2 linked regions of the Methyloterricola oryzae genome follow. The protein of the gene in region 1 interacts with the protein of each later gene in a pairwise test. Links are inferred from orthologs where the notes say so. Each region holds a gene or a part of one and is shown on either strand. Other genes may lie near its edges. The genes, in order: EK23_RS02600 and murG.

Region 1 (3,128 bases):
AGCGGGTGTCGTAGTAGACCCGGATGGCGTCGCCCTCGCGCTTCCAGTCGCGCAGCGTCGGCTTGACGAAGGGCCGCTTGTGCCGGTGCAGATACTCGTGATTGAAGTCGCACACGTTCTCCACGATCATGGAAAAGTGTGCCTTGATGGTGACGTCGATGGGAAAGAAGGGCCAGGGTTCGGCGCATTCCAGCTGCGGGATGTGGGGCAGGCTCACGCTGTCGGCCAGTTCCGGGTCGCCCGGAAACAGCCAGATGAAGCCCCAGCGCACTTGCACCGGGTAGTGCCGCAGCCGGATCTTGGGCAACTGCGAGCGGCCGCTGCCCAGTTCGTGGGAAATTTCCACGCAGCGCCCGCAGCCGTCGAACTTCCAGCCGTGATAGCTGCAGACCAGGTTGCCGTCCTCCACGAAGCCCTTGGACAAGGCAAGCTGGCGGTGGGCGCAGCGATCCTCGACCGCGTGCAGGCTGCCGTCGGCGGTGCGGTAGAGGGCGATATCCTGTTTCCAGAACCGCACCTTTCTCACTTCCCCCGGCTTCAGGTTGCGCTCCAGTTCGACCGCGTACCAATAGTTGCCGCTGGGGCCGGCGGTGCGGGCCTGACGGCGGCGGGGCATCTCCTGTGGCGTGGCGTTCAAGGCTTTGTGTCTCTCGGTCTGGCGTTGGCGGATCAACCCGTGAGTATATCGGAGCGTTCCCGGAGGGGCCACGAAAAATCCCGGCCGAACATCGGCGGATTGCGCCGGTCGAAGGCCTTGAATTCCCCGTCGGGCCGGACCGACTGATCCCAAGAACTGGCATCCATGAAAATCTACAGTCTGCACCGCCGGCAATTTCTGCCCATTACGCCCGAGGAAGCCTGGCCGTTTTTCTCCACGCCGCGCAACCTGGAGCAGATCACGCCGGCCTTCCTGCGCTTTGGCATTACCTCCGAGGTGCCCGAAGACATTTATCCGGGGCTGATCATCACCTATCGCATCGCCGCCGTGGCGGGGATCCCGATGACCTGGGTGACGGAGATCAAGCATGTGATTCCGCTGCGGCAATTCGTCGACGAGCAGCGCATCGGTCCCTACCGCTTCTGGCACCACCTGCACCGTTTCGAGCCGGTACCCGGCGGCATCGAGATGGAGGACCGGGTGTACTACGTCATGCCCTGGGGCTGGCTGGGACGTCTGGTGCACGCGCTGTTCGTGCGCCAGCGCCTGGAGGCCATCTTCGATTTTCGCCGCGACTATCTGGCGCGCTTTTTCGGCTGCTGAGGCGCCGGCCGCCGGCGCGCCAGTTCGTAGACCAGGATGGCGGCGGTGGCGGAGACGTTGAGGGACTGGATCTCGCCCGCGCCCTGGAGCATGACCGTCGCTTCGCATACGGCGAGGGTCTGCGGCGGCAGGCCATGTTCTTCGTTGCCCAGCACCAGGGCCAGGGGGCGATCATCCAAAGGCAGTTCGTCCAAGGGCTGGGCTGTTTCGGTGAGGGCCGTGCCCACCACGCGGTAATGTTGCTGCAGGCGTTTGAGGCTGCGCGGCAGGTGGCGCAGGCGGTGCACATCGATCAGGTCCAGCCCGCCTTCGGCCACGCGGTAGGCGGCGTCCGAGGGCGCGGCCTGTTCCGGGTGGTCCGAGATCACCAGGTGCTTGATGCCAAAAAACCCCAGGGTGCGGGCGATGGCGCCCAGGTTGTGGGGATTGCCCACCCCGTCCAGGATCAGGATCGGCTCCGCGCGCTGGGCCCAGCGTTCGGCCTCGGTGAACTGCAGATCGTAAACCGGGCGCGGAATCGCCGCCGCCACCACACCGCCATGCAGAACGGTGCCGGCCACCTTGGCCAGTTCCTCGGGGCTTACCAGCCGGTAGGGCCGGTGCAGCCGCGCCAGTTCGGAGCAGATGGGGCCGACGGCGGCCTTCAGGCGCTCTTCATAGTACAGCCGCATGATCCGCTGCGGTTCGTGCCGGAACAGGGCACTCACGGCAGGGAGACCGGCGATCTTGGCCAGTTTCTCGCCGGCGTCCGCTTCCGTGGGCGTCTCGCGCCGGGATGCTTGCGGGGCTTCGCGCCGCGGCGCGGGTCTGGCGTTGGTTTTCGCGGGTCGTCGTGGCTTTTTCGGGTTGGAAGGCATGCTGGAGGCCGGTCGATGAAAATGCTCAAGTTTCGCACGGCGGGCGCCTTCGGCGCGATGCCGGGCTTGTGAAATCCTGCCGCATGGGTTTAATTAGGGCCTTTGACGCCTGCCGTCGACAACGCACGAGATACGCCATGTTCATTGCCATGAACCGCTTCAAGATCACCCCGGGTAAGGAGACCGAGTTCGTCGAAATCTGGAAGAACCGCGAAACCTATCTGGACGAGGTGCCCGGTTTCAAGGAGTTCCATCTGCTGCAGGGACCGGCCAGTGAGGAATATTCCCTGTTTGCCTCCCATTCGGTCTGGGAGTCCCGCGAGGCTTTCGAGGCCTGGACCCACTCCGAGGCATTTCGCAAGGCCCACGCCAATGCGGGCGGCGCGAAGGGCGTCTACATCGGCCACCCCAATTTCGAAGGGTTCGAGGCGGTGCTTTAAACCGGCCGGCTCAAGCCCAGGAGTGTTTGCCATGCCCCCGAAGAAAACCACACCGGATCAAGCCAAACTGGACCGCGTGGTCGCCGAGGCCCGCAAGGCGGCGGAAGAACGCGAGCGCGGCTACCGCGAGCAGGCCCTCAAGCTCTATCCCTGGGTCTGCGGACGCTGCGCCCGGGTGTTCGACCTCAAGAACCTGCGCGAACTCACGGTCCATCACCGCGACCACAACCATGACAACAACCCGCCGGACGGCAGCAACTGGGAGCTATTGTGCTTGTACTGCCACGACGAGGAGCACTCCCGCTACCTCAACGCGGACCGCTACGGGCGCGAAAAGCCGGGCGCGCGGGCGGATGGCGGCGGCTCCCACAAGCCCTTCGCCGATCTGGCGTCCCTGTTGAAGAAGGACTGACGCACTCCGCCGCGAGGAAGGTGGTCTCAGCCGAAGTAATGCAAGGCGCCCAGCAGCGGGGCGCGGGGGTTCAGGGCCAGCTTGACCGGCATCTTGGCCATCACCGGCGCGAAGCGGCCCTTGGCGGTGAAGGCGCGCAAGAACTCGCCGGATTCCAG
Region 2 (3,311 bases), on another replicon or contig:
CCGATGCCGGTGAAGTTCGCCAGGGCGCGCTGCAGAACCTCGTCCGAGACGCCCAGTTCGCTGGCCACACCGATGACCGACAGGGCGTTACGGATGTTGTGCAGACCCGGCAGGTTCAGGGTGATCGCCAGGCGCCCCGGCACCCCCTGCCGCAACACGCAGAAACGGCTGCTGAGACCCTTGCGCACAATATCGACGGCGCGGATATCGGCATCCTCGCTCAGGCCGTAGGTACGTACCGGCTTGTCGATGCGGGCCAGAATGTCGCGAACGCCCGGATCGTCCAGGCAAACCAGGGCAAGCCCGTAGAACGGCACATGGCGGAGGAATTCCACGAAGGTGTCCTTCAGCCGCTGGAAATCGCCGCCATAAGTCTCCATGTGATCCTGGTCGATATTGGTGACTACCGCGATCATGGGCTGCAGGTGCAGAAACGAGGCATCGCTCTCATCCGCCTCCGCGACCAGATAATCGCCCTTGCCCAACTGCGCATTGGCGCCCACGCTGTTGAGCCGGCCCCCGATGACAAAGGTGGGGTCCAACCCCGCCTCCGCCAGCACGCTCGCGGCCAGGCTGGTGGTGGTGGTCTTCCCGTGGGTCCCCGCCACCGCGATTCCGTAGCGGAAGCGCATCAACTCAGCCAGCATCTCCGCCCGCGAGATCACCGGAATACGCGCCTTGCGCGCCGTCTCCACCTCCGGGTTGTCGCGGCTCACGGCGCTGGAAATCACGACCACCTCGGTGCCCGCCACGTTTTCCGGGTGATGACCGATAAAAACCTTGGCGCCGGCCTCCTGCAAGCGGCGTGCATTGGCGCTCAACTGCAGGTCGGAGCCTGACACCTGGTAACCCAGGTTGATCAGGACCTCGGCGATGCCGCTCATCCCGGTTCCGCCGATGCCGACGAAATGGATACGCTTGATGCGGCCCATGCCGTACTGACTGGAGAGGGGCTGCGGCAATCTCATGGGCGCACCTGTTTCAGGCACAAACTCGCCACTTCGCTCGCGGCGTCCAGGCGCGCCTGCCGCCGGGACTCCCGCGACATGTCCGCCAGGCGTTCCGGTTGGGCCAACAGGCTCTGGATCTCGGCGGCCAGACGCTCGCCGGTCAGTTCGGATTGCGGCATCAGAATGGCTGCGCCGGCTTCGGACAAGTAACGCGCATTGGCGGTTTGATGGTCATCGATCGCAAAAGGGAATGGAACGAGCAGGGCTGGAAGGCCGGCCGCGGTCAACTCGCTGACGGTCATGGCGCCGGAGCGGCAAATGGCCAGATCGGCCCAGCGGTAGGCCTCGGCCATGTCCTCGATGAAAGGGGCCACCTTGGCACCGACGACTCCCAGCCGCCGGTAGTGCTCCTCCACTTCCTGACACATGGCTTGCCCCGTCTGATGCCAGACGCGCACCCCAGGGCCTACCAGTGCCAAGGCCTCGGGAACGGTGTGGTTCAGAGCTGCCGCACCCTGGCTGCCGCCCACGACCAGAATCTTAAGTTCGCTCCCCTCCAGGCGCTTTTTCGTAGGCACGGCTACGGCAATCTCCCTCCGCAAGGGATTGCCCACGCAATGCGCGCCGGCCAGGGCCGGGAAACTGCCGGGAAAGGCCTCCAGAGCCAGGTTGGCGCATTTTACCAAGATTCGGTTGGTTGTACCCGGAATCCTGTTCTGCTCGTGGATGACCAGGGGAATGCCGAACAGACGCGCCATGAAGCCGCCTGGCCCCGCCACGAACCCGCCCATCCCCAAAACGACCTGCGGGCGGTCGGCAATCAGGATGCCCCCTGCCTGCAAGCAGGCGCGGATCAGGCGGAACGGGGTCGCCAGCTTGGCCAGCCAGCCCTTGCCACGAAACCCGGAGACCGCGAGCCGCCTCAGGGGAAAACCCGCCGCGGGCACCACGCGGTTCTCCATACCCGCCTCCGAACCCATCCAGAGCACCTCATTGCCCTGATCCCGCAGTTCGCAGGCCACGGCCAAGGCCGGATAGATGTGTCCGCCGGTCCCGCCGGCCAGGATCATGATGCGCGCAGCCATGCGGAGCTACTCGTCCGGGGCGTGCCGGTGTGGGATTCGATCACTTCGCTGCGCACGCGGAACAGCAAGGCCAAGGCGGAACACATGACCATCATGCTGCCGCCGCCATAGCTCATGAGCGGCAGGGTCAGGCCCTTGGTAGGCAGCATGCCCATGTTCACCCCCATGTTGATGAAGGCCTGCAAGCCGAACCAAATGCCGATGCCATAGGCCAGGAAGGCGGCGAAACGATTGTCCGAGCGTGCGGCCAGGTGGCCGATGACGAATGCGCGCCAGACCACCACACCGAACAGGAAGATCACCACGCTGGCACCGAACAGGCCCAGTTCCTCTCCGATCACCGAAAACAGGAAGTCGGTGTGCGCCTCCGGCAGGTAAAACAGCTTCTGCACGCTGGAGCCCAGACCCACGCCCATCCATTCACCGCGCCCGAAGGCGATGAGCGCCTGGGTAAGCTGGAAGCCGGAATTCAGGGGATCAGCCCAAGGGTCGATGAAGCTCAGCACACGCTTCAGTCGGTAGGACGAGGTGAAGATGAGCACGACCCCGGCAGCGCCCATGGCGCCCAGCAGGATGCCGAATTGCCACAGACGCGCCCCGGCCAGGAACAGCATCCCGAGGGCAGTGGCCATGATCACCGCGGTGGCGCCAAAATCAGGCTCCAGCAGCAGCAGCACCCCACCCACCGCCAGCAGGGCCAGGGGCACGATCATGCCCATCACGGATTCCCGCACCAAATTCAGGCGGCGGGTGATGAAGCTGGCCATGTAGATGACGGCAAACAGCTTGAAGATTTCGGAAACCTGGATGCGCACGCCCAGCAGGCTGAGCCAGCGGGAACTGCCGTTGACCGACTTGCCCAGACCAGGAATCAGCACCAGCACCAGCAGGCCCATCCCCACCAGCAGCAGCACCGGAGCGGACTTCTTCCAGAACTCCAGGGACTGGCAGCCGACGAAGATGGCCGAGGCCAGGCCCATGGCGATGTGCACCACCTGGTGCTTGGGGAAATAGAAGCTGTCCTCCGCCAGTTTCTCGCCCAGATGCAGGGACGCCGAGGCCACCATGACAAAGCCCAGCACCAGCAGACCCATTGCCGCACACAGCAGGACCGTGTCCACATAAAACCGGCTGGGGCCCCACTGCAGCACCAGCCCACGCCCGCGACCCGCTACCCGTGTGTTCATGGCTTCAACCCTCTAACCGCTTCCGCGAACATCCGCCCACGTTCCTGATAATCCTTGTACTGGTCCAGGCTGGCACAAGCTGGAGCCAA

What was found.
Region 2: the proteins of EK23_RS02600 (region 1) and murG interact in binary tests that used the Escherichia coli proteins (3 or more experiments, as listed by UniProt). The link is inferred for Methyloterricola oryzae from one-to-one orthologs.

Annotation. Positions count from the first base shown.
Region 1 is NZ_JYNS01000001.1:594,612-597,739, reverse strand. What follows is about bases 177-2,992. They hold EK23_RS02600 (TrmH family RNA methyltransferase), read right to left. Parts: upstream 2,119-2,992; coding sequence 1,234-2,118; downstream 177-1,233. Other genes in these bases: EK23_RS02590 (YajD family HNH nuclease), read left to right, coding at 2,590-2,970; hmuQ (heme-degrading protein HmuQ), read left to right, coding at 2,256-2,558; EK23_RS02605 (SRPBCC family protein), read left to right, coding at 803-1,261; sdmA (4beta-methylsterol monooxygenase), read right to left, coding at 177-637. Also shown: more of sdmA, read right to left, coding at 1-176; glk (glucokinase), read right to left, coding at 2,997-3,128.
Region 2 is NZ_JYNS01000006.1:220,564-223,874, forward strand. What follows is about bases 1-2,999. They hold murG (undecaprenyldiphospho-muramoylpentapeptide beta-N-acetylglucosaminyltransferase), read right to left. Parts: upstream 2,036-2,999; coding sequence 965-2,035; downstream 1-964. Other genes in these bases: murC (UDP-N-acetylmuramate--L-alanine ligase), read right to left, coding at 1-968; ftsW (putative lipid II flippase FtsW), read right to left, coding at 2,017-2,999. Also shown: more of ftsW, read right to left, coding at 3,000-3,222; murD (UDP-N-acetylmuramoyl-L-alanine--D-glutamate ligase), read right to left, coding at 3,219-3,311. UniProt on the Escherichia coli protein: Cell wall formation. Catalyzes the transfer of a GlcNAc subunit on undecaprenyl-pyrophosphoryl-MurNAc-pentapeptide (lipid intermediate I) to form undecaprenyl-pyrophosphoryl-MurNAc-(pentapeptide)GlcNAc (lipid intermediate II).